Regions from separate parts of the Leuconostoc sp. DB-1 genome, predicted to be linked through region 1. Evidence: riboswitches for the same ligand, from Rfam matches in the RefSeq annotation. Region 1 holds a riboswitch; each other region holds the start of a gene.
What was found. A riboswitch is a leader RNA that binds a small molecule or an ion and turns the genes downstream of it on or off. The one in region 1 is predicted to bind thiamine pyrophosphate.
Positions count from the first base shown of each region.

Region 2: another riboswitch for thiamine pyrophosphate. It lies ahead of HFP47_RS03300 (solute carrier family 23 protein); the one in region 1 lies ahead of thiE (thiamine phosphate synthase).
Region 3: another riboswitch for thiamine pyrophosphate. It lies ahead of HFP47_RS06295 (ECF transporter S component); the one in region 1 lies ahead of thiE (thiamine phosphate synthase).
Region 4: another riboswitch for thiamine pyrophosphate. It lies ahead of HFP47_RS05815 (nucleoside 2-deoxyribosyltransferase); the one in region 1 lies ahead of thiE (thiamine phosphate synthase).

Region 1 covers NZ_JABFNJ010000001.1:872,444-880,822, forward strand. The annotation lists gene HFP47_RS10660 (hypothetical protein) at 1-68, opposite strand, end outside; gene HFP47_RS04125 (MFS transporter) at 75-1,301, opposite strand; gene HFP47_RS04130 (thiazole synthase) at 1,325-2,101, opposite strand; gene thiF (sulfur carrier protein ThiS adenylyltransferase ThiF) at 2,123-2,770, opposite strand; gene thiS (sulfur carrier protein ThiS) at 2,781-2,978, opposite strand; gene thiE (thiamine phosphate synthase) at 3,005-3,643, opposite strand; TPP riboswitch at 3,776-3,866, opposite strand; gene HFP47_RS04150 (type I 3-dehydroquinate dehydratase) at 4,016-4,897, opposite strand; gene HFP47_RS04155 (hypothetical protein) at 4,894-5,448, opposite strand; gene HFP47_RS04160 (shikimate kinase) at 5,452-6,252, opposite strand; gene HFP47_RS04165 (prephenate dehydrogenase/arogenate dehydrogenase family protein) at 6,260-7,111, opposite strand; gene aroA (3-phosphoshikimate 1-carboxyvinyltransferase) at 7,108-8,379, opposite strand, start outside.
Region 2 covers NZ_JABFNJ010000001.1:711,854-720,232, reverse strand. The annotation lists gene thiW (energy coupling factor transporter S component ThiW) at 1-490, opposite strand, end outside; gene HFP47_RS03315 (SDR family oxidoreductase) at 551-1,318, opposite strand; gene HFP47_RS03310 (acyl-CoA reductase) at 1,331-2,797, opposite strand; gene HFP47_RS10600 (hypothetical protein) at 2,809-3,327, opposite strand; gene HFP47_RS03300 (solute carrier family 23 protein) at 3,913-5,199, opposite strand; TPP riboswitch at 5,277-5,376, opposite strand; TPP riboswitch at 5,459-5,548, opposite strand; gene celB (PTS cellobiose transporter subunit IIC) at 5,724-7,058, opposite strand; gene HFP47_RS03290 (sugar transporter) at 7,076-7,630, opposite strand; gene HFP47_RS03285 (PTS cellobiose transporter subunit IIA) at 7,587-7,946, opposite strand; gene HFP47_RS03280 (BglG family transcription antiterminator) at 7,969-8,379, opposite strand, start outside.
Region 3 covers NZ_JABFNJ010000001.1:1,297,435-1,305,813, reverse strand. The annotation lists gene hisB (imidazoleglycerol-phosphate dehydratase HisB) at 1-365, shown strand, start outside; gene hisH (imidazole glycerol phosphate synthase subunit HisH) at 417-1,034, shown strand; partial or broken gene hisA (1-(5-phosphoribosyl)-5-[(5-phosphoribosylamino)methylideneamino]imidazole-4-carboxamide isomerase) at 1,031-1,746, shown strand; gene hisF (imidazole glycerol phosphate synthase subunit HisF) at 1,743-2,507, shown strand; gene hisI (phosphoribosyl-AMP cyclohydrolase) at 2,504-2,902, shown strand; gene hisE (phosphoribosyl-ATP diphosphatase) at 2,926-3,270, shown strand; gene hisC (histidinol-phosphate transaminase) at 3,254-4,327, shown strand; gene tenA (thiaminase II) at 4,415-5,119, opposite strand; TPP riboswitch at 5,191-5,293, opposite strand; TPP riboswitch at 5,426-5,514, shown strand; gene HFP47_RS06295 (ECF transporter S component) at 5,638-6,228, shown strand; gene HFP47_RS06290 (ATP-binding cassette domain-containing protein) at 6,242-7,645, shown strand; gene HFP47_RS06285 (energy-coupling factor transporter transmembrane protein EcfT) at 7,642-8,310, shown strand; gene HFP47_RS06280 (YiiX/YebB-like N1pC/P60 family cysteine hydrolase) at 8,327-8,379, shown strand, end outside.
Region 4 covers NZ_JABFNJ010000001.1:1,189,826-1,198,204, forward strand. The annotation lists gene HFP47_RS05800 (NFACT RNA binding domain-containing protein) at 1-349, shown strand, start outside; gene HFP47_RS05805 (class I SAM-dependent methyltransferase) at 399-1,157, opposite strand; gene HFP47_RS05810 (thymidylate synthase) at 1,138-2,145, opposite strand; gene HFP47_RS05815 (nucleoside 2-deoxyribosyltransferase) at 2,170-2,640, opposite strand; TPP riboswitch at 2,750-2,857, opposite strand; gene HFP47_RS05820 (phosphoketolase family protein) at 3,235-5,601, shown strand; partial or broken gene argF (ornithine carbamoyltransferase) at 5,686-6,701, opposite strand; gene argH (argininosuccinate lyase) at 6,701-8,083, opposite strand; gene HFP47_RS05835 (argininosuccinate synthase) at 8,139-8,379, opposite strand, start outside.

The DNA.
Region 1 (8,379 bases):
GTCACACCATCAAAACTAGTTAAACCAATTTTTTTGAATTCGTTTAGTAAAGATACTATATTTTTCATAAGCGTTCAGTCTCGTTCAGCTTCATATTTCACAAAATTAAAACAAACTAACGACGCCATCAATAATAATGCGGCAACATAAAAACTAATGCTCATACCTTTCGTAACATCAATTAAGAAGCCAGTCATGATTGGTGCAATAATTGATGCAATCATCCCCAAAAAATTATAAATTCCAAATGTCATTGCCAGCTGCGAATTTTTAGCATTAATCTTAATGGTATACAATAGCAAAGGATCTAATGCCATTTTTCCTGTTACCCCATAGACTAGCAAAGACAGTAACAAGACCATATCATTATTAATCGTTACGCCGACAATCAGTGAAATTGCCGACAAAGGAACTAAAATACATATCAATGTCTTAGTATTTTTCAAATAATCATTTATTCTAGCAAACAATAATGCACTTGGAATGGCGATAAACGGCACAATGGATGCTACCCACCCTACATTTGTTCCTGAAATATGCCGATAATCTATCAAGTATAACGGTAACCAAGTAATCATTACAATCTGCCCATAAATTGAAGCAAAAAGCATCAAGTACGTACATGACAAATTACGTGTAAATAGCGCTTTGATGTCGATTGACTTAATTGCAGTCTTAGAATGATTTGGTTTAGTTGATGCATTAAACGGCTTGTCTCGTATAACCAATATATACAGAAGTCCAACGATTACAGTCGGTACGCTGATAGTGATAAATGGGGTAGACCAATGAAAATGAAGCTGTAACACAAGAATACTGGATAATAATGTGCCAAGAATTTGCCCAAAGGCCTGTCCAGAATTAATTAAAGCTGTTCCAAAAGTTAACTTGTTTTTCGGTAATACTTGCGAGGATAATCCATACGATGCGCCATAGAAGCTTCCTTCACCAATACCCCCCATTGCTCTAGTAATTAAGAATAGTCCAATAGTTGTGACTAATCCAGAAAATAAGGTCATCACACCAAAAAATATGAAACCAAGTCCAATAATCCATTTTTTACTAAAGTAGTCTGCTAAGGTAGAAAAAGGCATTTGCACGATGGTATACGTTAAGAAAAACAAGGACGAAATCAAACCCAGTTGGCTATGATTCAAGCCAAATTCTGACTGAATAGCTGGCATAACAGGATTTAATATTGTCCGGTCTGCATATATGAATATCCAACCAAAAAAATTTAATAAAATAATAGTGACCCAACTATTATGCCGTTTATTTATTGGGTCTATCGTATTTTCCATGTGAGTTCCTTTTTGAATTCATCCTAAGCAGGATTACTTACTCCTGTTAGCGTTGAAGACGGTGAAGCAGATCCATCTAATACCCGGCCAGGTTTTGCTAAATAAGCTTTACGCCCGGCATTGATTGCTAATTTGAATGCTTCAGCCATCAAAGGAATATTTCCAGCAGTTGCCATTGCTGTGTTGGCCATAATGGCATCTGCCCCCATCTCCATAGCTTCAGCAGCTTGACTAGGTTTTCCGATACCCGCATCAATTATAATTGGCAAGTCAATCTCATTAATAAGAATTTGAATCAAATCTTTGTTGGACAGGCCCTTGTTGGTTCCAATTGGTGCTCCTAGTGGCATAATTGCCGCCGCTCCCGCATCGGTTAATTGTTTGGCTATGTTTAAGTCGGGCAACATATAAGGCATTACAATAAAGCCCTCTTTGGCCAGAACTTCTGTTGCTTTTAATGTTTCGTAATTATCAGGCATTAAGTATTTTTTATCAGGAATTACTTCTAATTTAATAAAGTCACTACCACTTAATTCACGGGCAATACGAGCAATTCGGATAGTTTCTTCAGCATTTGTGCAGCCTGAAGTATTAGGTAAAATAGTGACATTCTCAGGAATATAGTTTAAAATATTTTCCTTGGCGTCATTGGAACGTCTCAATGCCATTGTTATTATCTGAGCATCAGCATTTTTTACTGCTGAATCAATTAATTCATAGGAATATTTACCGGATCCTAAAATGAATCTTGAAGTGAATGTATGACCACCAATGGTCAAGGTATCAGTATTTTCTTTCATTACTATTAGTTTCTCCTAAATTTATAAAGCCACTTTACCGAGTATTAGCTGTAAAATGACATTTGCTTGATGACCAGCGCACACAAGCACTCTTGGTGCCATCAATCCTTCTACTCCAGCACTAATGTTATCCCCACAGATGTATACATTTTCGCTCTGTTGTCTCGTTTTAATATTATTTGGACTATGAATTCCAGCTAACCCGTTGCCCATAACAAGCGGTTTATTTGGAAAAATTTCACGAGAACTACCTAATAGGACTGCTTTACTATGCGGGTCATCAAATGCCTCACATATGATATCACTATCACCAAATAGAGCTTCAACATTTTGCGACGTGACTCTTTCTTGAATTGTTGAAATTGTAATAAATGGATTGAACTCTAATATGTTTTGTTTTAGCGCAATTACCTTTGGTACATTAATTTGACTCAATTTAAATTGCTGTCGATTCAGGTTACTCAACTCAACAGCATCAAAATCAATCAAAGTCAAATGCCCTACTCCTGCACGCGCTAATGCGATGGCAATATTAGAGCCAAGTCCACCGGCACCTGCAATAGTCACATGGGCCTGTGCAAGTTTTTCTGACGTTCCTGGCACATTGCGTTGTTTCATATCTTCATATACTTCTTGAACGCTGTAACCATCAATATTAATTTTGTGCATAAGACTTCCTTTAACCTCCACCTACAAATGAAATAATTTCAATTTGATCGTCATTATGAATAAAAGTATCTACAAAACGTTCACGTTGTAAAATCTTACCGTTGTGTTCAACTACAATGTTTTCTAAAGCAGCATTTTTGTCATTGAGCAGTTGTGCAATTGTTTTTCCAACGTACTGATTCTCTACAGAGCCATTTATCTTAAGCATTACCTAGGACCACCTTTCTCTAGTTTTTAAAGTACTTGGTCAAGTTCTTTAATCGTGTCGGATACTTTGTCCGCTATATTTTCGGCACACATAATTTCGCTAACCATCGCCACACCATTGATTTCAGTATTTTTAAAGTTGTGAATTGTATGTTCCTTGATACCACCAATTGCAATGACTGGTATGGAGACAGTTCGTGTAATCTCCTTTAAAGTTTCGATTGACGTAGGTTTTGTGATTACCTTGGTCTTAGTTGGATAAATAGCGCCAACTCCTAAATAATCTGCCCCCTCTAGTTCAGCCTGTGTGGCTCTCATGACACTTTTAGCAGACACACCCAAAATTTTTTCTGGACCAATTAAACGTCTTGCGACTGATATCGGTAAGTCATTATCGCCAATATGGACACCAGCAGCATCAACTGCTTGACAGATATCTATTCTGTCATCAATAATCAATGGAATTCTGAATCTGTCAGTAATTTCTTTCACTTTCGTTGCCAGTTCAAAATACTTATGCGTGGTAACCTCCTTTTCTCTTAGCTGAACGATTGTGACACCGTTCTGACATGCTTTTTCAATTCGACCTAAAAACTCTTCATCAGAATAATCGTATCGATTTGTGACTAAATATAGCTTTAGCACCTTAGTTATATTTACATCCATGGGCTCCTTTTCGTAAACCTCCTGATAATATATTTTTGAAATTTTTCAATACACTGAACCTTTTTAAATTTTTCAAATAAAAAAGCTGTTTTTTTTGCGCAAATAGGTACGCAAAAAAACAGCTTAATAAAAAATCTATTAATCACATCTTCCTACGCAGATTTTAATCCGATCAGGTTCAATGGGTATTTCTCAGCCCTCGCGGGCACCCCAGACATACATATATAATTTCATGAATACTATAACATTTATTTTTTGTAAACACAAGAAACAATTGCCTAGTAAATCAAAGTAAACAAAAAGCGCTACCTCCGGAGAGATAGCGGGTAGGTAGATAGATACTACCCAGTTGGTCTTAACTAATATAGCACATTATTGCCAAGCTTGCAATAATTCATTAATTGTCAGCTGCCCAGGAGCACTTCCTTGTGTCCCATCAAGTACTGCAAAGGTCATTTCTGACCCATATTGATATCCCTCGATACGGCTACGTTTACCTATCTCTCCCATGCTCATCGTGATTAATGGTTGCGAAATATTGACGTTCTTAGTTGTTTGCAATAGGTAATCAACGTCTTTTTCGGATTCAGGCATGACAGCCAATTTGATAATATCTGCTGAAGTATCAGCCATATCACTGATTAAAGCTGGCAAATTTTTAGGGGTAGATTCAAAATCGTGGTATGACAGTAATACTGGAACATTGGCTTTATTGGCTGCGTCCATAATACTTTGTCGTATCGGCTCATCTAATGTATATTCAACATCAACAGCTGCAAACGGAAACCCCGAATGTAAAGCAGTAATCATAAAAGTGGCATACTCGGTTGGGCTCATTTCACCACGGCCACCTTGTGTAACCGTACGATATGTTAACAACACCGGAAAACCACCAATACTATTAAACACCGTACCAGTTAACTCTTTAATAATTTGAACATTTATTTGTGGCCAATTAGCCATGAATTCTTGCTTGGCATTATCAATTTCTGACAACATTTTCGCTTCTGTCATGGCAGAAACGTCTTTTTGCGCCAATTCACTTTGTGCCCCAACCTTAACTTGTTGCCACATAACCGCCTGACTAAAGTCATCTGCGATGTAATCTGCCCGCCATTCAACAATGTCTGGATTTTGTTGTTGTAGTTTTTGAGCGAACGGACTAATTTTGTCCGTAGGTCCTAAAGTTAGGGGGACTGCTATAATCGGTTTATTCGTACTGCTAGGTATGTTTAATAGTTCTCTTAATGTCATAGGACTCTATAGACGATCCAAACCATCTGAGGCTTTAATTGTTGCCTAATTTGGTATTTTTCGTCACTACTTTCAGGTAATTTTTTGAATTGTTCTTCAGAAACAATTGTAAACCGATTTTGTTCTTTTATAAAGCTCTGTAATGCAACAATTTTACTTGGTGCAAACATCACTGACGGCCCCCAAGCATTATCTAAATTCACAGAGGTTAAATATCTTTTCATTAAGCCTTCTGTGGCCGCATGGACTATTGCTACATTTCGCTCAAATTGGGTATTTTCAATCACACTCATCGTCATTAAGGGTAGCGAAAATGTTTTTTCAATTGCAAGCTGTGACCAATTTAAATAATTAAAGTCGGCCCAATTTAAATCTGGTTCCTGATTAGACTTAAATGCAACTGGTAAAATTATTTTATCCCCTTTATAGTCACTTAGATGTAATAAAACTTCTTCAAAACTATTGTGCAAAATTAGGGTTTCGTCCGTTAAATAATATTGTGCTGCCTGTTCAGAATCTGTGCCACTTGGTCCTAATGTGTGAAGTTTCATAAATCACCTATTTAATTGCCTATTCTCTTTGTCAATGGCAGCCTGCATCAAAATGGTCATAATACCATCAATCATGTCATCTGTGATATCTACAGAAGTACTAAAATCTGATTTCAATTCCTTACGTAACTTTAACATACGATCCTGTTGAATCGTTGGTATACCAAATTTTTCTTTATAACGAGCCACTGCTTCAACAATCTGAAAACGTTCCGAAATAATTTTAAAAATTTGACGATCAAATGCATCTATCTGTGAACGCAATTGTAGTAGTGCTAGTTCATCCTCATTAGCGCTAAATAAGGCAATAATCTCAGCTGCAATACGCGCCGGTGTTTTACCAACTGTTTCTACGGTGAAATTGGCAACTTCTTCGTACTTTGGGTCACGTTCCTGCCATAATGCAAAGAATTCCGCCGTCGATTTTTCTTGAAGTAACGGGCGCTGTCCTTCAAGAATTAAGCGGCCAATAGTACTTTCTAAATTGCCATGTAAATAAATAATTGTCGCTGGAGAATGGCGAAGAATTTCTAAGTTTTCTGGTCGTTCCACTACACCCCCGCCCGTGGCAACAACACCATCAAATGTTTGTACATTATTTAAAACTTTGGTTTCTAACTCACGGAAGCCGGCTTCGCCACGTTCTTCAAAAATTTCTGCGATTGATTTACCGGCAGCACGTTCAATTTCAGAATCAATATCTACGAACTTTGAATGATGTTGCCGAGCAATTTCCTTACCCACAGTCGTTTTCCCAGCACCCATAAACCCAATAAGCATTAATGTATCTGGTTCTTTAATCATAATTTTCTCACTTTAACAATAAATTTTTTCTTGACTCCTGTGCTGACGAAATTAAAGTCATCAAAGTTGATGCATCATTATCTTCAATTGCTTGAGAAAATAATTGTAATTGCTCGATTATCAAGGACTGACTAGTTAATATTGCTTCTTTGTTGCTTAACAATACATCAGTCCATAACTTTGGATCACTTTCCGCTATGCGTGTCATATCTTTGAAGCCACCAGCAACATACTGTCCAAATGTCGTTGAATCGCCCAGCTGGTTAGTGGCAGTATTCATTAATGCAAAAGACATAATATGCGGTATATCACTAATTACAGCCATCAGCTCATCGTGTTTCTTGACTGAAATTGGCATAAATTTAGCGGCAATCGGTTCAAGAATTTCCTGCAACCTACGAGCATTAGAAATTGAACTTGAAATTAAGAAATAAGGCACATCTTGATACAATTTTTCATTTGCCCACTCAACACCGCTCCGATGAGTACCGGCCATAGCATGCCCACCAACGAAATGAATATTTTTTGGTGTCAAAACTGCTTCAGCCACATCCATAATATCTCGTTTTGTCGATCCTGTATCCGTAACGATTACCTCTTTTTTTAGAGATAGTTGAGATAATGAACGAATCATTTCTTCGATATAAGTTACTGGTGTGGCCAAGATAATAACATCAGCATGAGATGCAACATTTACTAAATTAGAAGCTGCCTCAAAAACAATACCATGATCTTTTGCATAGTTGAGCGACTTTTCATTAATATCAACACCTATTACTTGGTTTTTTGGCTCTTTGTTTAAAATTTTGGCTAACGATGCCCCCATTTCGCCAAGACCCACAACAACGATATTTTTCATAACCATTCTCTCTTAATTGAGGACACATCTTCTACAAATCCAGGATACGACACACTCATAGCTTCTTCACCGGTTAATACTACATCCCCTTCAGTAATGAGAGAAGCAATCACGTTCATCATACCAATGCGATGATCCCCATGTGAGTCAAGTAGTGTTGAGCCATTTGACGTGTGCAAGAGCGTTCCACCATGAATAACCATACCATCTGGATTCTCATCAATATCAGCGCCCAATTTAGTTAGCTCACTAATGACTGTCGAAATTCTGTCAGTTTCTTTTACACGTAATTCCTCTGCACCACTTATAATCGTGTCTCCCACAGCTTGTGTAGCAGCTAGAGCAAGAATGGGCAGTTCATCAACTGCACCAGGAATATCCTCAGCAGTAATTGCAATACCGTGTAAAGTTTGTGCTTTGACCGTGATATCAGCCAACGGTTCTCCATCAGATGCAATCGGTTTCTGAGTAATTTCTGCACCCATCCGTTCAAGCAATTTAATCACACCATCACGCGTTGGATTGACACCGACCTTTTTAATGGTAATTTCCGAGTTTGGTGTAATTAAACCAGCCACCATGAAAAATGCAGCACTTGAGATATCCGATGGTACTAAAACATGCTGACCGCTTAGTTTTGACTGCTTTTTAACAGTAATTACACCGTTATCTGTTTTAATTTGCCCACCAAACTGACGGAGCATGCGCTCTGTATGATCTCTTGATGGTAGATCTTCGATAATCGTTGTTTCACCCTCAGCTTGTATGCCCGCTAGCAAAATAGCACTTTTGACCTGCGCTGATGCTACCGGCATATGATAAGTAATACCATTTAGTTCAGTATTGGCCTTAATTACAGCTGGTAAGAACTCGTCATTAGATAATTCAAATTGCGCATTCATCATTGACAACGGGTCGGCAACACGACGCAATGGTCGCTTGCTCAGTGATGAATCACCAAAAATATTCAGATCAAACGGTTGCTTACTTAGCAATCCCATGAGGAGACGAGTTGAAGTTCCTGAATTGCCCATATCTAATCCAGCAGATGGTGCCTTAAAATTTGTAAGGCCTTTACCAATAACTGTAGCTTGTGATTCTGTGTGGTCAATTTCCACACCAAGCGCACGAAAAACACCCATGGTATGCATCACATCATCTGACATCAAAAAATTATCAATGACAGTTTTCCCCTCAGCTATCGCACCAAACATCAATGCTCGATGTGATATTGACTTGTCGCCAGGAACTGTTATTTCTCCATGAAG
Region 2 (8,379 bases), 160 kb from region 1:
GAATTTCTTTAAAAGAATTTATTTTTAGCAAATTTACTAAAACAAAATAAGCGATTACTGATCCAATTATGGTTGCACCCACAAAACGAGGTGTATACACAAACCAGTACAAGTTTTGTTGTTGTCCAGTAAACCAGACCATCACCGGAACTGAAATTAACGATCCTACAATTCCGGTCCCAAGAAATTCACCAAACATTGACCAATACATATTGCGTCCATACTTATACAAGATACCTGCACCGAAAGCACCAAAAATTGAACCAGTCAAAGCCAATGGGGGTATACCTAACATTAGCATTCTTATTATTCCAGTAACTACTGCCATAACAACTGCATATACTGGTCCTAGAATTACACCAGCAATAATATTCATGACACTGGACATTGGCGCCATACCTTCAATTCTAAAAATTGGAGATAACACGATATCTAGCGCTATCATAATTGTAACGACCATTATTTTTGTCAACTTAACATTTTTATTCATTATGATTTCCTTTTTAATATTCCATTGTGTTTTATATTTTAATTATTGTGTTGATTTCGATTAGAGCATAGTTAAACCACCATCTATGAACAGACATTGGCCGGTCATATTATTCGAAAGCTCTGAGGCCAGAAATACGGCTGAACCTGCCACATCCTCAGGAGTAGTTAAACGTTTAGTCGGTGTTTGCGCAATAAGTGCTTCCCGAATATCACGATGCGTGTACTTACTAGAAGCTGTTGGGTACGTCAATCCTGGTGCGATAGCATTTACTCGGATACCAAAAGCACCTAATTCACTAGCCATTGTACGTGTCAACCCAAGAACAGCAGATTTTCCGACAATGTAATCATGATAAGGGATTGCTGGAGACCTTATCAAATTACTTGTTATATTAATGATGCGACTGCTATTATTTGTTTTTAATCTTGATAAAGCACCTTGAGTAACGTTTAAAACTGCTTTTAAACTACCGTCGATTTGATTTTGGTAGTCACTCCACTTCAGTTGGTATAACATTTTTCGATGCTTAGGATCAAATTGATATTGACTTAATGCATTGTTTACAATGATATCGATCGTACCAAAATTTTCAAAAATATCGTATAGCATGTTTTTCACTTGTTTTTCATCACGTACGTCACATGCTATGGCAATTGCTTGACCACCATCTGAAATAATTTCTGCAACAACTTCATCGGCCTTTTTAGTATTTTCCAGGTAATTGATAATGACAAAGGCACCTTGTTTGGCATACTCTTTGGCAATGGCTGCCCCAATTCCTCGACTGGCTCCCGTCACCAGTGCAACTTTGTTTTTTAATAGCATTTTTTATTCTCCTCACTCCACATCCGGATCAAACTTCTCACTAGAGAATTCTAAGCTCTGCTCAATGTCTGTAACACGAACTAAATCCAATAAGTTAAAGCGTCCATCATGGTGCCAGCCACTGGAAACGTGATTCATCTTTCCCAGCGCACTCATTCGATTAACACCCACTTTCCCTAACATATCTGCCAACGAGAACAAACGATTCGGAGAAATCGCAATTCCTGCTGACTGTAAATATTGCTGATACGGTATGAGTACAGATGGTAAATCTGTCAAATCATTAACAACAAAAATATGAATTGAACGATTCAAAGGCGAGGCGCTAAATCCGATATTATTATGTAAAATAATAGTCCATGCGGTACTATTGTCACTTCGAAATACTGAGGTTGCTCCGTTTTTTATAGACGTTATCTCAGCTTCTTGCCGCATTTTTTCAATAGCGATTTTATCTGATTCGTGTATCGGTGCACGAGGATATTTGATTTGATAGTTATTTAACTCATTGGACAGGATACTCGCAAACTCTTGAGGCGTTATTGCCCCACCTCTTTCAATGAAAATTGACTGCGGAGCTAGACAGCTTTGCTGATCATAGGTGGCAATGTCCTCAGCTAAGTCTTTAATGACTTGAGCATAATACTCTGGTGTCAACGTCTCCCTACCAACTATTGCCAAACCGATTTTGTACCCATAACTTAAAATCTTCTTATTCAATGGTGTTTTGCTTTTTACAGATGCAACCGCTTCTTTACCACCACACACAACAATAGTATCGGCCAAATTAAGACAGCGCGCCTCGAATTTTCCACCACTATGCCATGGTAGAATGGCAATCGTATTTGCCAATTTTGGATCAATTTCAGCTAACGTCTGAACAAACAAGGCTGGCATAATAGGCTCTACAAAAGATGTTTTCCCCAGTGTTGGCGATTTTACAAGTAGTCCCATGATGAGTGTCCACAGTTGTATACCTGGCACGTTACCGGAAAATATTTGGAATATTAAATCTGGTCCGTAAAATTTTGAAAATCCACCGGAAAGGTTTGGCTGAAAATCATCCAACATTGCACCTGATTGTCCAAGTTCGGTATTCACAAATCGTTTTAATTCTTTCTTTCGAAATAAGCGAATAAAGTTTTTGAGCTCTAAACTAAATTGATCAGCGTCATAACCAGTTACCGCGGGGACTGCTTTTTCTGCTATTTTCCGAAGATGATACGATGGGTTAGTCCATTTTTCTGCTGCCCGAGCAATAATATCAATAATTTCATTCACTGTAAGATGCTTTAAATAATGATTACGGTTATGCGTTATTATTTTTGTAATCTCTTTTATTTCTTGTTCGGTTATTTTGGGATAACACAATACAAGATGATGTGTTTCATTTTCAACTACCTTTTCGGTTAAATCACCAAGGATAATGCTGTCTGGCGTGTAAAAAATATTAATTTTTGTCATTTCTTTATTAGACATTATTGACACCTTTATTGCAGTTGTAAAAGCTCATCAGCGGTGATGGAACAACCCTTAGCCACCGATCCTTTTGCTCTACCAATGACTGTGAATCCATGATTATTTTTGATAACAATGTCTTCAGTTAGAATTGATACGCAGGAATCCCAATTAGCTAAGTCGTAGTATGCCAATAGGCCACGTTGACCCTGTACAACAGGCTGTAACGTTTCAGTATCCAAGACCTGAGTTTTTACCCAAGCAGGTGCTATTTTATCAAAATAAACTGTTTTATTTTCTGAATGATCCATTAAATTTCTATCGTAACATTGAGAACTAATCTCTGTCATGCCGTACATATTTATAATTTGTTCGCGTGTCACCTTAAATGTGCTCTCCAAATCAGCATATAAGTCAGTCATACTCACTTCTTTTGACTTGCCCTTAAATCCACCAGTATCAAAAATAATGCTTTCTTTTGCCAGATTAAAGGATTGATGATGTTGCTGTAAGTATGCCAATAGATGAACATAAGAAAACGAAGCACCCAAAAGTAATATGGGCTCATGATTTTTTCTGCTTCTTGAAGAGCAACGATTAGTTCCGAATAGTTTAGTTGGTTATTTTCAAAAAAGATATGGCTATTTTCAGTACCAAATTCTCGTATAGCGGTTGATATATAGCGAGATAAAGAAGAGTTAGGGTTATCTGCCATACCCGGAAACAAAGAAAGTATTCTAATTTTATCCGTATTAGGCAAAACGTTTTTCTTGAATCCTGCCCGCATAGATTCTTCCCAAATATTTAAATTCGAGATATAATGTTTGCTTCTATGATTAATATTTGTTGTGCCACTCGAATAAAAAACATCCGCAGCTTGATTAATATCTTCGGTTGACAGAATTAATTCTTTGTACGCTTGAATCGGAATTAGCGGAACCTCGCGCCAGTTTTTTACAGTCAAGAGGTTTTTATGTCGCAATTGGGCAAATTTTTTATACGGTAAATTGTTTTGAAATTGATAAGCAAAAATGCGCATAACTAGCTGATTGAAGTCCGATTCATATCGCTCTGTTTGATGATCCTTGTATTTATTAATGAAAGTTAAAATGTCGCTTTGAATTTTTTTAGATTTTTCAATCATGAGATCCTCTTATATTTTTTATCATTCGTGGTAAGTTAACCAAGGCAAACTGTAAGATGATGGCAGACAACGCACCGACTAATATGCTATTAGATAATAATTCACCTGTAACACCTGACCAGCCGGTTGCATAGTTAGGCAGAGCAATCGCTAGTATGATAGACAATCCAATAATCATGTTATTTTCATTGTTGTCAGGCGCTCTTTTCAAAATGTTGAATCCAGTCAGAATTAAAGTTGTTGCTGCGGGCAAAAATATGCCCCCAATCACTGGACTAGGCGTTATTGCCAAAAACGCACCAATTTTAGGAACAAAACCTAGTACGACAAACAAAATCCCTGCAATAATTACTGGTATTCTCGAAACATTACCAGTTAAGTTTAAAATCCCTACATTCTGCGCAAAAGCAGTTGTTGGAAAGCCTCCGAACAAGGATGAAAACATTGATCCCGCAGATTCGCCAATTAGACCATTTTGAATGCGCCTTGGTGAAATATTTTCTTTTAAAGTATCGCCAGCTGCCTGATAGACACCTAAAGCCTCTACCACTGCAACCACATAGGCAACAAAGAATGTCAAAAACATGACCCAATTAAACTTTAGCGATCCATAAGGCAATAAATGAGGCATGCCAAACCATGATTTTGTTGATAATACGCTGTAATCTACGACACCTAACGAAACTGCTAGAATATCACCAACAATTAGCGCGATTAAAAAGGAAAAACGTTTCCAAAATCCCTTACCAAATATCGACAATAGAATGACAATAGTTGCTGTAGTAATAGACAAAATAAGTGTTGTTGGTGAAGAGAAACCTTTATCACCTGGATAAACACCTAAGAATTCAGATAGTGTGAATCCAGATAAAGAAATACCAACCAAAAATATTAGTGTTCCGGTAATTGCCGGTGTCAATAATTTGATTAGTTTATTGATAAGTCCTGTAACAGACAATAAAAATACAATGAGTGCACTCAGTAAAATTGAACCACTCGCCGTTGCTAACTGACCAGCTTTACCAGCATTAATCATTAACGCGTCAAAAGCAGCTGACGGCCCTTGAACAATAGGCAGCTTCGCTAATTTTGTTGCCTGTGTAAGCGTGACTAATCCTGAAACAATAAAAATCGTGTTCACAAGATTAGTTGATAAGTTCAGTGAGAGCCCTGCGGCAGCGGCAACATAAATTGGATCTAACCACACGTTAGAAACAAACACGTGCTGTATTCCAGCTAGGCCATGATCCATGATTCGGTTATGTTTTGGTGTCATCATAATTAAATTCCTTTTCCAATAAAAAAGTGCCCTTAAATACATAAAAAAGGACACTTTTGACAACAGTACATGTCGTTATCAAATATTGGTCACTTTCCTACGCTAGTATTAACTAGATCAGGTTCAAAGGGACCGATATACATCATCTCAGTCTTTGCGACGCCCCTAGTGATTATTATTCATTTTTCAAAAAAATCCTCTCAATAAGTCATTTTATGCAATAAAAAAACATTTTTCTCACCTAGAGAAAAATGCTACGTTAAAAAATGTAGCACTTTCCTACGCTGATGTTAATCAGTTCAGGTTCGAAGGGTTCTTCTCAGCCATTTTGGCGCCCCTAGCACAAGCATTATTGTATCATAAATTTTCTATTAAATGTAAGTAATTCATTCTATTTTTCACATAAGTTTGTCATTAAGTGATATCCTTACTGATGAAATTTACCTTTCACAAATCAGCCAGTCGAGAATATAAAAAATACCAGTCTGTTACTAAACACAGACCAGTATTTTGATGCCTCGTCATTAAGGCTGTACTTGTGTTTTCCCCTGCTCATCATTGTACAACTTAGTATCATATATTTTGATAAATGGTAAGTAAATAATGAAAGCTATTACAACACAGATTATTGCTAAGACTGCTGCTTTCCAATCAACGGTACTAATAAATGCACCGATTCCGGCTGGGGATGGCCATGGTGCTTGAATAACAATTGGCCGAATGATATGGAAGTTAATGGCTGCATAAGCAACGGAAGCTGTTGCCATTGGTGCCAAGAAAAATGGAATAGCTAGATAAGGATTATAAACAATTGGTAATCCAAATATTAACGGCTTGTTAATATTAAAAAGTGATGGTACGATTGAAGCTCGGCCTAAAACTTTTAGCTGTTCGGAACGTGCTAGTAAAGTAATAAATATGCATAATCCAAGTGTCGCACCAGAGCCACCTAAGATAGCAAAGGCATTATTAAATTCTCCAGCAAACGGTATGTTAGCCCCATTTGAATTTGCTACCATATTTGCTAAGAAGATAGGCGTAATAAATGCGGAAATAATGTTAGCGCCATGAATACCAACAATCCACAAGGCATGAATCAAGAACTCAATCACCATAATTCCTAGCCAGGTGCTAGTCATGCTTGTAACGAAGCTAAATGGTATTGCAATCATTTTGAAAATGTCAGTACCGAGTAACACTAAGGAACCATTAATACCCAGTACAACAAAAGCAATAACGAAAGTTGGAATCAATGCCGTAAATGATCTTGATACACCTTCCGGTACAGCATCCGGCATTTTAATCGTCCAGTTATGTTTCACACAGAATGAATACAACCAAACTGCTAAAATAGCCATAATAATCGCTGTGAAAATACCACTTGTTCCAACACGGTCGATTGTGCTAGTCATTCTAAATCCGTTGATAACTGTCTCGTCCTTGGATATAGTATTTAGCAGAACAATTTTTCCGCCTTTTAAAACCAATTCTGGCAAGCACATAAAGAATGCAAATAGTGATAAGAAGGCACCATTTAATGGCGCTACTTTTAGTTTATCTTCTGTTTGAATAATACGAGTTAATTCAAAACCAATTGCTAAACTAAAATACATGGCTAAGATACCCATGGTTGCTGTGTTGGCAATCATGTACAAATCGCTAAACTTAAAGAATGTTGCGTCGAAAAAATCATTTAAGAACGGAAATACTGTCGGCAATATATTCAAAACTAATATCATAGATCCAACAATTGTAAAAGGAATTGAAGCCATACCAGCAGCCATGATAGCTCTCACAATTCTATATTGGGAAACTTTGGTCATTGGTTTCAAAAGCACTTTTTGTAGGAAGTTAAACATAGGTCCATTTTCCATAACTATTTCATCTCCTTATTATTTTTAAGAACGGACTGATAGGCTGTCAAACGTGCGTAATATTTATCGTGATTTGTTGCAATCAAGCCTAACCTTTTGTTAACTATGAGAAGTATGCTACTACTGAGTAATAACAGGATTAGTACCACTAAGCGGTTACTACCAGTATTTTGTATAAATTGGTAAAAAAATGTAAATAACGATGTTGGGATGCTCACCATTAAAATGATATTCACGATAAGCTGTGATGTGAAGAACACTTTTGAATAAATCAGTTGGTTCGTATGATGTCCAAATAACTTAATTTGTTCAATAATTGCTAGCGAAGCGATAAACATTAAAGCAACAGGTATCAGTGCCACTAGGGTCTGCCACATAATTATGGCCCAATACAAGTTTACGAACAGAAAGAATGCTGTGGCATAACGGATTAACATGAATCGATTAAACTGCATGCTTTTAAGGCTCATTTCCGTACGATTTTTTTCGATTGCGACCTCTAAACCGTGCTGTTTATCCTGTGGCTTTTTTGGCCCTCGTTTGATTCCTTTTTTCAATGTCTTGTACCTCCTCATAAAGAGTCTGCATTTCAATAGCCATCTCACGTAAAGTCATCGTTGTCATTAAGTGGTCTTGTGCATGGACTAATATAATTTCCATATCAATATGACTACCCTCAGCGTATTCTTGTAACAAGTTTGTTTGCGATTTATGAGCTAATAGTAATTCGTCATTTGATAATTTTAGATTTTCGTTAGATAACTTAAAGTTTTTTTCTCTCATGGCTTCAAAAGCCTTATGAACCATTGTGCGCGCATTTCCACTGTGTAAAATAATTTCAAAAGCGACAACTTGAATGTCTTCTGATTTCATATATACTTACCTCCTTTCATCATTAACAGAAAATTATGCCGAAATTCTGAAAAATTTCTTGAGGCAACCAACCGGCCCTGTTCTTCAGTATTTTCTGTAAATTTACAATTGCCTGCGTCGTTTCTGTCAAACCCTTATTGCTCCGATAGGATGGTGATAGCAGGAAAACTAGCTGAATGTTTGGATGCTCGTCAGACCATCTGACACCATTTGGTATAATTCCAATAGCAATTTTGGGTACTCGACTCATCGGCATAGCAGGATGTGGAACGGCGATAGTATCACTAAAAACGATTGAGCTCAGTTGTTCACGTTGATCGATTTGTTCCAAAAATTCATGTTTTAATTCGGTAGGTTCATTGGACATCAGCATATTAGTTAACTCTTGTAGTAATTCCTTCCGATGAGGCGATACCTGCCATATTTTAAAACT
Region 3 (8,379 bases), 420 kb from region 1:
TAGGAGAAGCATTTACCCAAGCTTTGGGTGATAAAGTTGGTATTGAACGTTATGGTGCCCAATTTGTCCCTATGGACGAAACACTAACCCGCGCGGTGATTGATTTATCGGGGCGTTCCTACCTAGTTTTGCATGCCGAACTTACTGCACCAACATTGGGCACTTTTGAGACAGAGGTTGTCGAAGATTTTTGGCAAGGCTTTGCTGATCAAGCAAGAGCCAATGTTCATATTGAAGTCCTATATGGTCGAAATACACATCATAAAATTGAAAGTATGTTCAAAGCTGTTGGTCGTGCAATGCGCCAAGCAATTACTATCAATCCGGAAATTAAAGGGGTTAATTCCACCAAGGGGCGAATTTAAAATATTAGATGATTTTGTGAAGTTAAATCGTATAATACAAAGGAGAAATATATGGCGATTATTATCGTAGACTATGGCGCGGGTAATATTAGAAATGTCATGAAAGCAATTGAATATACAGGATTAAACGCCAAAGTTTCTCAAGATCCTGCCGAGATTGCTGCCGCTGATGGTCTGGTAGTGCCAGGAGTTGGCGCTTTTGCCTCAGCAATGGATAAACTTCGAGAACGTAATTTGGTTGAACCAATAAAACAGTTTTCAAATAGCGGTAAACCATTGTTGGGTGTTTGCTTAGGGATGCAGTTACTTTTTGATTCATCAACTGAATTTGGTGAAACGACAGGTCTTGGGCTAATTCCCGGGCAAGTGGTTGAATTACCTAAACAAGAGAATTATAAAGTACCGCAGATGGGCTGGAATCAGAACAAAGTGAGCCAAATCAACCAAATCACTCGAACAATGAATGATAAATATACTTACTTTGTACATAGCTATTATGCGGTAACGGATTCAAAATATATTGCGGCAACTGTTAATTATGGACAAGTTGATGTACCAAGTGTTGTGGTTAACAAAAATGTGATTGGTGCCCAATTCCATCCAGAAAAATCTGGACAAGATGGATTAGAGATTTGGCAAAACTTTAAGGAAATGGTAGACAACGTATGATTTTTCCAGCAATTGATTTATTAAATGGTCAATCAGTTCGCCTTTATCAAGGGGATTATGAAAAAGAAACCACAATTAACCCAGATCCATTGAAACAGGCAAAACAAATTGAAAGCGCAGGTTTAAAGCATTTACACCTGGTTGATTTAGATGGTGCCAAGGAAGGAAAACCAGTTAATCTAAATGTTATTCAATCTTTGCGAGAACAAACAAACTTGTTTATTGAACTTGGTGGCGGTATCCGGACTCTTGAACAGGTTAACCAATACTTAAATATAGGCATTAATCGTGTGATTATTGGATCAGCAGCTTTGACTCATCCGGAACTTGTGCGAACAGCGGTTGCAAAGTATGGCTCCGATAAAATTGTTGTTGGTGTTGACGGCCGTGATGAAAAAGTTGCCACACAAGGTTGGCTTGAAAATTCTGATACGAGTTTTGACGATATTGTTGAAGCTATGTTATCAGTAGGTGTTTCGAATTTTGTTGTCACCGATATCGCTAGAGATGGGACCCTATCAGGTCCTAACATTGAGTTATTATCACGTTTACAAAATAAATTTCCTAAAAGCAATATTATAGCTAGTGGGGTATTGCCAATATTAAAAACGTTACAGATTTACAAGCAAGCGGTATTCACGATATTATTGTTGGCCGAGCACTTTATGATGGAGATGTGACACTAGCTCAATTAAAGGAGGTGGATGGATGACTTTAGCCAAACGAATTGTTCCAGCATTAGACATTAAGAATGGTAGAGTAGTTAAAGGGGTTAATTTTGTCAATTTACGTGAAGTAGGTGATCCCGTTGAATCAGCGAAAGCCTATCAGGCTGCTGGCGCTGATGAGCTAGTGTTTTTAGACATTACAGCAACTTTGGAAGAGCGGGATACCATCATGTCAGTCGTTGATGCTGTTTCCAGGGAAGTATTCATCCCCTTGACCGTTGGCGGCGGTATTCGAACGACAGAAGACATGGGTCGTTTAATTAAAGCGGGAGCTGATAAAATATTTGTTAACTCTGAAGCAGTAAAGAACCCAGCGCTAATTACGGACGGGGCTAAAATATTTGGCTCGCAAGCTATCGTCGGCGCAATTGATGCTAAATGGGATGAGTCGGCTGGTATTTATCGGGTCTACGTTTCTGGCGGATCTAAGCCTACAAGTCTTGATGCTATTGAATGGGCCTCTGAATTAGTCGCTCGTGGGGCTGGCGAATTGCTAGTAACAAGTATGGATGCCGATGGAACAAAAAAAGGGTACGATATTCAACTCTATGATCAACTAGCAGATGCTGTGAATGTACCAGTAGTAGCCTCGGGTGGTGCTGGTTCAACACAAGATTTCGTTAATTTATTTGAGAAAACTAAAATTGACGCAGCACTAGCTGCTTCAGTATTTCATTTTGGTGAAATTAAAATACCAAATTTGAAGCGAACATTGAAAGATGACGGTGTGGAGATACGCATATGATTGGAACTGAACCAGATTTCAACAAGCAAAGTCAAAATGGTTTGATCCCTGCTGTCATTGTCGACACGGAAACAAAGGCATTTTTGATGCTAGGCTATATGAACAAAGAAAGTTATTCATTAACCAAAAGTACTGGGCAAACTTGGTTTTGGTCTCGTGAACGACAAGAATTGTGGCATAAAGGGGAGACTTCGGGTAACATACAACAGGTCGTTAGCATGACATTAGATTGTGATTTAGATACTCTGCTAATTCATGTGAATCCTGCAGGGCCAGCCTGTCATACTAATGCTTACTCATGTTTTTTTAACACGATAAAAGGTGAAGGTTTAGCAGATGCTAATCAAGCAACCATTGCAAATAAATGGACTGATGGTTATTTTCCAAAAGAGTAAATACCACACTAAAAGGAGAAATGATGCCACAACAAACAATTGAAGAACTTTATGAACAAGCACTTGAGCGCAAACAAAATCCCCAAACAGGATCCTATACTGATTATCTATATCAAAAAGGATTAGATAAAATTCTAAAAAAAGTGGGAGAAGAAAGCACGGAAGTAATTCTCGGCGCCAAAAATAATAATGAAGAGCTAATTTATGAAACTTCAGATTTATTGTTTCATTTAATGGTCTTATTAGTTGAAAAGGGTGTCAGTTTAGATGATATTAAAGATGAATTAGGGTCACGCTTAGGAAAAAAATCATTATTGCATGAACGCGCTGATTGGCGAGGAGATAAGAAAAATGAAAAAGACAGTTAAAGCTTTAGCAGCTTATCAAGCAGAATTACCAGTAGAAACTGTAAAAGCAAAGTATGGATTGCAACATTTAGCCCGCTTATCAGCCAATGAATCTGTGTATGGTCCATCACCCAAAGTTGCTCAAGCTGTACGTGCTGTTTCCGATGATATTTTAGGTTATTATCCAGATGGGCAAGCGACAGAACTACGTGAAGCGGTAGCTGAGTTAAATCATGTTGACCCACAACATTTGGTGTTTGGTGCTGGCGCAGATGAATTGATTGAGCTGTTGACTCGTGTTGTGTTGGAACCAGGATCAAATATTATTATTCCCAATCCGACATTTGGTGAATATGCGATGCATGCACAAATCGAACAGTCTACAACAAAAAAAATACCCGTTAATGTTGATAACGGGCATGTTGATTTTGATGCGATTTTAGATGCTATTGATGATAAAACTGCTATGGTATGGATAGCTAACCCCAACAATCCAACAGGGGTATTCGAAACAACCAGCTCCATTAAGCGCTTTTTGGACAAGCTGCCAGCAAATATTACGTTAGTAGTGGACGAAGCCTACTATGATTTTGTAGATGAACCTGATGCTACCGTGGCACCTTTGGTAGCTGAGTACACAAACTTGGTTGTGCTACGTACCTTATCAAAGGCATACGGTCTAGCTAATTTACGTGTTGGATATGGCATCATGCAAGATACCCTTTATAGTGCGATGCAAGCAGTTCGTTTACCCTATAATTTATCAACCTATCAGATTGCTGGTGGCACGGCTGCTGTATTAGATCAAGAGTACTTGCAGAAAAATGTCCAACGTTTTCAAGTAGAGCGCCAAAAGTTCCAAGATTTTTTGACTAAAAATAAGTTTAAGTTTTATGAATCACAGGCTAATTTTATTTGGATAAAGGTTGGCGAAACGAAAAAAGTTGGTCAAAAATTATTAGAACAAGGTTTCCAAGTCAACGATCGACTTAATCCTGAGTGGATTCGTATTGCGTTAGGTACACCAGAAGACAATGCTGAATTAAAATTAGCTTTTTTGAAAGCTACAAACAAATAAATTCACGGATACACAAAAATGTTGCGTCATTAAATAACGACGCAACATTTTTGTGTTATTAAATTTCACTTCTTTACATCAATAGCCTTACAAAGTGTTTGCCTGATTTAATACATCTTTGAAGCGCCAGTCTTCTTGGTGGTAGGCTTGTTCCCAGAACTGCCATTCTAATTCACAACTTTTAAGAAAAAAATGTGTGGCCTGTTGGCGTTGTTGAGTTGTTGCATTTTCTGCCAAGCGATCTATCCATTCAAAGATTTTGTCAGATAGTGAAACTTCCGAATCATCATCTGTATTATCATAAAAATCAATCCAGCTTTTGAATGGGTTATCATTTGTGTTTGCTTTCTCCTGAACTTGTTTTTTTGCAATTTCATTATAGGTCCAAGGGCACGCCTGAAAAGCAGCTAGAATATTTAATAAGGAGCCGGTGTCAGCCGCACGATACATATGTGATTCGTATAGATATGCTTTAGGTGTTGGCGTGGCGTGTTGCAATGTTTCATATTCAACGCCGGCAACGTCACAAAAAACATGATGGGGATGAATTTCGCTATTTAAAATGAAATCAATTGAATCAGCAAAAAATTTCATTTCATTACGATCAGTTAATTTTGTAATGGCATTGGCATAAATTTTGATAAATTCACTAAGATATTGGAAATCTTGTTCAACGTAAAAAATCAAAGCTTCTCGGGGAACGTAAGCGTCCGCAATGCCACGAACAAATGCGTGATCATGAATGGCTGTCATAATTGGTGCAGCTTGGGTGCGCAATTCTTCTGAAAACATAATTTCTCCTAAAATCTTTACATATCCAACAAAAAAACTCTCTCTTGACTAGGCAAAAAAGAGTATCTTTTGTAAAAAGAATACCACTTTCCTACGCTAGCATTGACTAGATCAGGTTCGAAGGGATTGATAAATAATATCATCTCAGCCAAGAAGGCACCCCTAGTGGACAGCATATATATTTTTTAATGAGATTAGCATAGCATTGAAAAATTAAAATTGCAAATGGTTTTATGGTGTAGCTAATGGGCTAGAAAATTTCTTTGCATTTAAAATTAGAATAGGTTATACTAATTCACGAAGTTAATATTTTATCTGGGGTACCGTAAGGTTGAGATAATACCCATTGAACCTGTCAGGTTAATACCTGCGAAGGAAGAATAAGTTAGATTAAGATGTCTTTTTGATGCCATCAATCACTAAATTCTTTTGTGGTTGGTGGCTTTTTGTATGGACACTTATACTATAAAAGGTATTTTATCGAAACATACAACCTCGAAACAAGAGGAGAGATGTTTATGGAACAAGTAGAAACAGTAACAGCGGGATCAAAAGGGAAATGGTCTTTGCGAGAAGTCATTTTAATGGCGTTGATTGGTATTGCCTTTGGTGTGATTTATTTTATTATGGATCCAGTGTACACAGCACTTGATGCAGTCTTAGTTCCGCTTGGGTTACACCAATACACCATTGCAATCACTATTGGGCCATGGATGATGGCAGCCCCATTGGCTAGTTATTTATTGAAACGTGTTGGTGCGGGATTAATAGGTGAATTGCTTGGCGCCACTGGAGAAGCCTTGTTGGGCGGCTATTGGGGTGTTGCAACACTAATTTCTGGATTTATTCAAGGTATCGGATCAGAGCTTGGTTTTACTTTGACAGGATATAAAAGCTGGAAAATGGGTTTGATTTTGTCAACATTTACTGGAACATGCGTGACATTCATCTGGTCATTGTTCCACGATGGATATCTACAATTTGATTTTGGTATGCTAGTTGGGTTGTTTATTGTTCGCTGGATTTCAATTGCATTTTTTGCCGGTCTATTAGTTTACTGGATTGTCAACTTGCTAGAGAAGTCTAAATTATTAAAAACAAACCGATAAGGTCAATAAAAGTATGACGGAATTAAAGGCCAATCATTTGGATATTAAATTTGACGATGAAATTATCTTAGAAGATATTTCACTGGAGATTAGACCAGAACAATTTATATTATTAGTTGGTTCATCTGGATGTGGCAAATCAACTTTGATGACTGCCTTAGCTGGGTTATATCCTAAATATGGCGGCGAATTGTCACAGGAAGTGTCTTTGAACCATCAATCAATTGCTCAAATCAAAGCGAACCATCGCGCTAAAAAAGTTGCCATGCTATTTCAGCATCCAGATCAACAATTTGCCATGGATCGCGTAGAAGATGAATTAATTTTTTCATTAGAAAATTTATCTTTAACTACCGAGGAAATTGATAAGAGAATTAATTCTGCTTTATCAGAGGTAGGAATTGAATCACTGCGACACCGAGAACTTTCATACTTGTCAGGTGGAGAATTGCAAAAGGTTGCTTTAGCTGAAACATTAGCGATGGGTGCAGAAATTATTTTATTGGATGAACCTTTTGCGGCCGTTGATCCAGAGCATCGACATGAGTTACAAGTATTGTTAAAAAAATTAGTTGATCAAGGACATGGTATTTTAGTTTCAGATCATGACACAAGTGGATACGAAAATCTGATAACAGATTTATATCGTATTGAAAATCGACATATAGCATGTATTGATTCTACAGCTTGGTCTCCTTTTTTTAAACAAGATGTAAATGATAGTATTGTTACTAATGATGAATTTAATGAGTCTGTGTTTAGCATGGCACATGTGACGGTAAACAACGGTAAACAATCCATATTGAAGAATAGCAGTTTTGAGTGGGCAAAAGATAAAATCACCTTAATTACTGGACCCAATGGTATTGGAAAATCAAGCTTACTGCTTACTTTTGCAAGATTACACGATTATGAGGGCTCGTTGTTGTATCAAAGGAAGCTACTCGATAAACTTCGTAAAAAAATATATGCTAGGAAAGTTGGTTTAGTATTTCAAAATGCAGCTGACCAATTTTTAAACATTACCGTTTCTGAAGAAGTTGAGCAGGCTAGAGCCCATAGCCATCACGCTGATTATTGGACAACTGAGAAGGTTGACCAGTGCATGCAAAAGTTAAATTTAATAGGTCTTGAAAAGCATAGTGTTTACGAATTATCAGGTGGCCAACAAAAAAAGCTACAAATACTGATTATGTTAATTATTGCACCCGACACCTTGCTGTTAGATGAGCCATTATCTGGATTGGATACGAATTCTATTCAACATGTCATGCAAATCATTAAACAGTCGTCAAATGACCTTGAACAAAGTATTATCATGATTTCACACCAAACACACGGCATTATTCAATATATTGATTATCATGTTCGCTTTGATCAAAATGGTTTGAAATATGAAAGTGTAGTTAATTCATGAATGAAACACAAAAATTACTATTAGTATTGCTTATTTCGATAGAAATTGCGTTCACAAAATCAGTTTATCTCAATCTGTTTTTAATTGTTGTTAGTATTTTGATTTTAATAGTGACTAAAAGCCATTTGAAAACTTTTGCTCGGTTATTGATTGTATCAATTTTGCCGGCATTCGGATCATTCACATCATTTTATTTTTTTGGTACAGGAGACGAATCACAACGATTACATTTTGCACTAGTAATGACCACACGTGTAGGTGCCTATGTATTCATGGGCGCGGCATTTATGTCGACTATGGTTTTGTACGAATTATTACGTTCTCTTGAACAAAATGTCAAAATGTCCGCAACCTTTGTATATGGCATTCTGGGTGCATTGAGTTTTATTCCCAAAATTATAAATTCAGTTAAAACGATTCGGGCAGTGGGGCTGATGCGAGGTGAGGTCTTGAGTTTTTGGTCGCCTAAACTTTATTTTAAAGCCATTAGTCAAGCATTAATATGGTCAAATAATTTAGCGATGGCTATGACCTCTCATGGTTTTGAAGAAGGTGAAAGCCGTAGCTACCACCGATTATTTCCAACAAAAGTTTCTGGGTGGTTAATCATTGGCGTCGTTATGCTACTCATTCAGTACTGTTTATTTGTTATTAAGCTTTGGTAAACAAATGTGTTAGACTATGATTATGAAATTAAAACAAGCAGATTTACTTTTTGTAAAAAATGGACATAG
Region 4 (8,379 bases), 320 kb from region 1:
TTCCGATGGTACGTTGATTGAAGTTGGTAAAAACAACTTGCAAAACGAACGACTTTCATTAAAACAAGCTGATCGTCGAGATATTTGGTTACACGTCCAAAAAATACCAGGATCACACGTTATTATTCATGATTCTAATCCTTCAGATACAACGCTTATTGAGGCCGCAAAGCTCGCTGCTTACTTCAGCAAGGCGCGTGAATCTGCCAATGTCCCCGTCGATTATTTACCTGCCGGAAAACTGCGCAAACCAAATGGTTCAAAGCCAGGTTTTGTTATTTTTGAAGGACAGCAAACACTATATGTTACGCCCGATGCTAGTTTAGTTTCAAAACTGAAAATAAAATAATAAAAAGACCAAAACAAATGCTTTGGTCTTTTTTTGTTCCTCGAAAAATCTACTTTTTTATAGCTTGGTATAAAATAAATGGTGCTTGTGTTTTTTCATTTAACCAACTCTTATAGTGATACTCTTGTTCTATTTGTTGGATTTGTTCTGCTGAAAAATCTTCTAACTTTGGATACCGAACTGTAATTTCACTAAATCCTGCTCGCTTTAAATTCGTTTCATACATACGATTTGGCCAGTTAAAATCATGCAAAATAAGTTTTTCTTGCGAGTCCAGATTCAACTTTTCAACACGTTCTTCACCATAACTATAAGATTTCCCCGGTTCACCATTTTGAAAAGTTGAAAATGGTACACCCGTGGTATTTGGATTAGTATCTAAAATGATGAAGTGACTGTTTGGTCGCAATGTTCGATAAATTTCCCTCATAATCTTTAAAATTCGTTGTTCAGACTGATTGTTAATAAAAACATAGCACGCAATCGCACCATCTACTGAATTATCAGAGATAAAATCTAAATTATCTTTTTTAACAATTTTATAATCAATTTGCTGATGCTTACGCTCTCTTTTCGCAATTTCAATCATTTTAGCAGACTCGTCAACCGCAACTATATCGGCTGATAGTTGGTTTGCTAAACGCAGCGAAACTTTTCCAGGGCCACATCCATAGTCTAATATTTTCTTTGCTTGAGTCGATTTCAAAATCGACAAAACAAAATTATATCCCAAAACCTGTTCTAATACGTCATTATAGTCGTTAAACTGATTAGCCACGACTTCATCCTTAAATAAATTTTCTGTCATTGGACACCATCCCTCTACTCATTTTCGTTGGCCATCTATTCAGCAAAAGATGTTGATATACTGGCAAAAGATGGTCAAATAACACCTGGTCCACTTCCTCGTGATAATAAATCATTTGGTAAATACTAAATAAGGCCAATATTTGTTGCCAATACGACGATAACTCAGTCTGTTGAATGTCCACCCAATTCATTGTTAATTCTTTTTTTCTCAATTTTTCTTCATAATGCATTAGCTCATGTACCATCGCCCAATTATTTCCTTGTGGCATTTTAGGAGAGATAAATGTTTGATCATTTGATTCATTGAGCACATGCGTCACCCACTGATTATCAGGTTCATAAATATGCATTGTGCCCACGCTATGGTAATATTTTCCAACTTTAAGATTCAACTCTCGTGCCATAAATTCTTGGATAAAGGTGAATGAAAAAATATCACTTACTATGCCTCGAAACGCATCATTTGCTCGCATGTAAGCCACCATATTAAGTTGGTTATTTCTAATTAAGAACTGCAATCCCAATGTGCAAGATACATCTAAATTTTGATTAATTGTTAATTCGTGTGCATCAAATATTTGGATTACCGCTCGTTTCGAATCAGCATCATTTAGCAGTTCTTGTTTAACGTTCTGCCATTGATTTAGGTTTTGTTCCCCAAAATGAAACAGCTTTTTGCCGTATGCCGTACCGGTTAGTATTTGCCCGTCCATTGAATAATCAGGCATTCGTTTATTGTAATAGCTGATGTAAGACAAGCTATTGTTTCCTGTTAGATACCACAATGCCTCCGCAAAATTAAAGATAATATTTGTTTTTCTCGTTTGGCTATATACAATTCTCTGTACGGGATTTTCAATTTTAAAATTAACACCTAATTTTTCCCGACTACTAAATCCTCTGGGCTCATTGAAAAATTCTGCATGATGATATATTTCATTTAGTTCGGCTATATAGGCATCATCAAAGGTTTCATATGTTGTCATTTAACTCAACTCCCTCATTCAACGCTACTTTGACAATACTTTATTGTGTTGTAGATAATTGTCTATCACATTACTTATTTGTGAAAGGCAACTATTCATATCTTCGTAATAGATATACTCTACGTCCCCAATTACACCAAGACCACGTATCAAATATGCATAGTCAACATCATTCTTTAAAAGCAAAATAATCTTTTTATGAAATGCTGACGCCCAGCCAATTTCAATATGGGTACCTGGTGATGCTGGGCTACCCGGAAAAGCCATTAAAATATCACAATTTTTTATGGAATTAAAATCAGCATCTGTACATTGAGTGGGGGTCATCATTTCTAATCCCCAATTCTCTCGTTTGTGCGCATTATCCACAAACATTCCTTTATCTTCTAACACTTGCATTACTTGCTGCAGTGCCTGTGTAGTTTCCGTATTGACTCGATTGTTTTGATTCAAAAGTTGTTTGAAAGGTGCCGCCAAAAAAATACGTTGATTCACAAAATTGCCTCCTAAATTTTCAACACATAGAAAAAGAGCGTTTGCAATAATAACAGTTATATTGCAAACGCTCTTAGATATAGTATGGCTGTTTATATGATTGCAAAAAAATCATATATTCATACTTTCCTACGCTGCTTGCTACAGATCAGGTTCAAAGGGTTCAAAGATTATCTCTTCTCTCTCAGCTTTTTTAAAAGCACCCCTAGTATGTTAATTAATCGACTAATAACAAAATCGAGTGTAACACACTTGTTCAGAAGTATGCAAACAAATTATTTTACCAAATAGTAATTTTAAGACGTTAATTCCCGTTATGACGCGATTATAACCATAAAAGTCAATACCAATACATTAATTGGGTCGTACCAATTAATGTATTGGTATTGACTTTTTAAAAAACAACCTTTACGATGAATATGTAAAAACACGGCTTGATAATGAATTGGTGTTCGCCAGGTTCAGATTAATTATCAATTTATTTCTGAACTTTTCACTATACTTTGCAAAGTTAATTTTATATCTTGCAATATTTTTACGCAATCGTAGCATGCACTTTGTGTATGCGTTGTCACAAATTGGAGGAAGTATCAAATGAATATCGATTCAACAGATTACCTGAACAATTTAGATGCCTACTGGCGAGCTACCAATTATTTGTCAGTTGGACAACTCTATTTGTTAGATAACCCATTGCTTAAGGAAAAGTTAACGGCAAAACAAGTTAAAATTCACCCAATCGGGCACTGGGGCACGATTCCTAGTCAAAACTTTATTTATGCCCATTTAAATCGTGCTATTAATAAATTTAATTTGAATATGTTTTACATTGAGGGGCCTGGCCATGGCGGACAAGTAATGATTTCAAATGCTTATCTTGATGGTAGTTATACCGAAGCATTTCCAGAAATCACACAGGATGAAGCGGGTATGCAGAAAATGTTTAAGCGTTTCTCTTTCCCCGGTGGCGTTGCTTCACATGCTGATCCTAAAGTACCTGGATCGATTCATGAAGGTGGTGCTTTAGGCTATTCTATCTTGCACGGTGCTGGTGCTGTATTGGATAATCCAGACCTCATTGCTGCGGTTGTTGTTGGCGATGGTGAAGCAGAAACAGCACCCCTAGCCACTTCATGGCATGTTAATAAATTTTTGAATCCTAAAAATGATGGTACTGTATTACCAATTTTGAATTTAAATGGCTTCAAGATTGCGAATCCCACAGTTCTCTCTCGAGAATCTGATGAAACACTAACCGAGTATTTCCACAGTCTGGGATGGCACCCTTACTTTGTAAGTTCTTTTGACAAACCGATTATGCAAGTTCATGAAGAAATGGCAAAAACCATGGACACAGTATTTACTGAGATTAAAGACATTAGAGAAAAAGCCGTTCAGCAGACAAATGAAGAGATTACACGACCACTTTGGCCAATGATTGTTTTACGTTCACCTAAAGGCTGGACAGGGCCAAAAACTTGGGATGACAAACCAATTGAAAATTCATTTCGTGCACACCAAATTCCAATTCCTGCTGACCAAAATCATCCTGAATATATACCACAACTGGTTGATTGGTTACAATCTTACAAACCGGATGAATTATTTGATGAAAACGGTCAGTTAACACAATCTATCCAAGAAGTATTACCGAAAAAAGAGCTACGTATGGCCAATAATTCGGTCACCAATGCTGGTATTATCAAACCTTTAATTTTACCTGACATTGACAATTATTTGGTAGAAAATAATCAGCCAGGCAATAACTTAGCTCAAGATGCTATTTTGTTAGGTGACTATTTGCGTGATATCATCAAACTTAATCCTACTAACTTCCGTGGCTTTGGCCCAGATGAAACAGCTTCTAATCGTTTCCAAGACATTTTTGAAACAACTAATCGCCAATGGCTATTACCAATCAAAGAACCTAATGATCAATTCATGGCACCTGAAGGCCGTATTATTGATTCTATGTTATCAGAGCATTATGATGAGGGGATGCTTGAAGCTTATACGCTAACCGGTCGTCATGGATTCTTTGCCAGTTATGAGGTCTTTATTCGTGAAGTTGATGACATGATTGTGCAACATTTTAAGTGGTTGAATCATTCTCATGACGTTTCATGGCGTAAGGACGTGCCGGCATTAAATATTATTGCTGATTCAACTGTTTTCCAACAAGACCATAATGGTTACTCACACCAAGATCCTGGTGTAACAACAATGTTGTATGAAAAGCAACCAGACTTCATTCGCGAGTTCTTCCCAGCGGATGCTAATAGCTTGGTCGCAACATTTGAACATGCTGCGCAAGCAACGCAACAGATTAATTATATTGTGGCCAGCAAACATCCCCGCTTACAGTGGTTCTCACCTACTGAGGCCAAACAGCTTGTTACGCAGGGATTACGTGTCATTGATTGGGCAAGTACTGACAAAGGTGAAAAACCTGATATTATTATTACTTCAGCTGGTTCTGAACCAACGACAGAAAGTTTAGCAGCAATACAAATTTTGCACGAACACATACCATCATTAAAAATACGTTACATCAATGTATTGGATCTATTTAAACTACGGGCCGATGCCAGCTATGGCTTAAGTGATGATGAATTTGATGCTTACTTCACTACTGACACACCAGTATTATTTGCATTCCATGGCTATGAACCAATGATTGAATCTATTTTCTTCAAACGACACAATCACCACTTAGCAGTTCATGGTTACCGAGAAGTTGGTGACATTACAACACCATTTGATATGCGTGTTCTTAACAAAATTGATCGATTTAATTTAGTTAAAGCTGCTATTAATCTCTTGCCAGAAAATATTCGCACCAAGCAAGCAGCCCTCGTGCAAGAAATGACCGATAAGCTCGACCTACACGTTGCGTATACTAGGTCAAAGGGAACGGACTTGCCCGAAGTAGAAGATTGGCGCTGGCGACCACTTAAGTGACCTCTTTCTGTTATTTCATTAGAAATTCAAAGCAACAAGAAAAAGGATCCTAATTATTTAGGCTCCTTTTTCTTGTTGCTATTTTTAATTCAGCTCCGGAATAAACATATTTCCTAAAGTTGCTGCCATGACAGCTTTAATTGTATGTAGCCGGTTTTCTGCTTGCTCAAATTGATGCGCATATGAAGCATGAAAGACCTCATCAGTGATTTCCATCTCTTTAATACCAAACTTGTCATAAATATCTTGCGCCATTTTAGTATTCAAATCATGAAATGCTGGTAAATCATGTAACACAATTACCTGTTCGTTGTTTGTTTTTTGACTAATGTTGCGTTAATTTGATAAGGTGATAATAACTTTATTCTTTCTTCAAACGTATCTTCTTCACCCATCGAAGCCCACACATCCGTGTACAAGACGTCAACATCATTTACGCCACCATCAATGTCATCTGTAACAAGCAACTTTGCACCTGATTCAGCAGCTTTTTGGTTGGCTATATTTAGAATTTCTTCACTTGGTTGCAAACTTTTTGGTGATACAATATGCACATTAACACCTAATATTGCCCCTGTTACCAACAGAGAATTAGCAACGTTATTTCGACCATCACCCATATAGGCTAAGGTAATACCCGCTATGTGGCCTAGTTGTTCCTTAATGGTAAGAAAATCAGCTAACATTTGTGTTGGATGCCAATCATCTGTCAGCCCATTCCAGACTGGCACGCCACTGTAAGTGGCCAATCCTTCCACTGTAGCTTGCGAAAATCCGCGATATTCGATTGCATCGTACATGCTCCCAAAAACCTTTGCTGTGTCTTCCAGGGACTCTTTCTTGCCAAATTGAATATCATTTTTACCTAGAAACTCCGGATGAGCGCCTAAGTCATTTGCAGCAACGGTAAAAGAAGAACGCGTACGCGTTGAAGTTTTTTCAAACAACAAGGCAATATTTTTGCCCTCAAGGTATTTATGCGGTATATTATTTTGCTTTAAATACTTGAAGTGCGCAGCCAAATCGATGAATGTTTCTAGCTCTTTTTTTGTAAAATCAATTTCTTTAAGAAAAGATTTTCCTTGAAAATGTGAATGCATTACCTTGCCTCCAAAACTTTTTTATTTCTTACAATTTCTTTTTTAACATTTTCAACAGCCGTACCGCCTAACGAAGTGCGTCGGTTAACTGCTGTTTCAGATTGTAGTTTTTCGTAAATGTCTTCTTCTATTTGTGGGGCTACGGCTTGCAAATCAGACAGAGACATTTTTTGTAATGGCATTTTTGATTGAATACCTGTCAAGACTAATTGACCCACAATTGCATGGGCTTCACGGAATGGTACACCTTTAGTGGCCAAGTAATCCGCTAGTTCAGTCGCATTCGAAAAATCATCTTGTGTTGTGGCCAGCATACGCTCTTTATGAACCGTCAAGCCACTTAGCATACCCGTAAACACCTTAACAGAGGCTAGAACCGTATCCATAATATCAAAGACCTGCTCTTTATCCTCTTGCATATCTTTGTTGTAGGCTAGTGGCAATGACTTCATCGTTGTCAACAGACCCATTAATGCGCCATAGCTTCTTCCTGTTTTTCCACGAACTAATTCAGCAAAATCAGCATTCTTTTTTTGTGGCATAATTGACGAGCCAGTTGAAAAATCATCTGATAGTTCAATGTAATTAAATTCGTAAGTTGACCACAAAATTAACTCTTCTGCCATTCTGGAAAGGTGCATCATTAATATAGCGGCGTTTGACAAGAATTCTAAAGCAAAATCACGATCTGACACGGCATCTAATGAGTTGTGATAAATACTGTCAAAACCCAGTTCTGAAGCAACAAATTCACGGTCAATCGGGAAAGTTGTCCCGGCTAATGCCGCTGCTCCTAACGGCAAAATGTCTGTATGCTTTTGGTTAAATTCGAAACGTTCATAGTCACGTTGAAACATTTCAAAGTAAGCAAGAAGATAGTGACCATAAGTTATTGGCTGCGCATGTTGCAAATGCGTATACCCAGACATGATGGTTCCTGCATGAGTTGTCGCCAAAGTTAACAACTCCTCTTGCAATTCAGTTAGAGATTCTAGAACGTGGGGCAAACGATGCTTGACCCACAAATGAAAATCAGTGGCCACTTGGTCATTACGGGAACGAGCAGTATGCAATTTTCCTGCCACCGGACCTATTTTCTCGGTCAATAATGATTCGATATTCATATGAATATCTTCGTTTTTAACGTCAAACTCAATTTTTCCAGCAATGAGTTCTTCATTGATGATTTTCAAACCAGCCACGATTTTTTCTGATTCTTCCGGACTGATAATGCCTTGTTTGCCAAGCATTTTCGCATGTGCTATCGAACCTTCAATATCTTCAGCTGCCATTTTTTGATCAAAGTGAATTGAAGCACCAAATTCATCTACCCATTCTGCAGCTTTAGCAGTAAAACGACCACCCCATAATTTATCACTCATATTATTCATTACTCCCTTTATTGCTATCTATGTACACGAGCTAGGCTCGTATTTTTTATTTCACTGTGTTCTTTTTCGCTTGTGAATGGACATGGTTGACTTGTTCATAAACCGTATTACTTAGTGTCCACAATTTGATAAAGCCTACCGCAGATGCTTGGTCAAATGATGATGATGATGTATATGTTGCCAAATCTTCATCGTATAGTGAGTTGTGTTCAGATTGACGGGCAACCGCAGTGGCATTACCCTTAAACAACTTCATCTTAACCACACCATTGACATTTTGTTGTGTG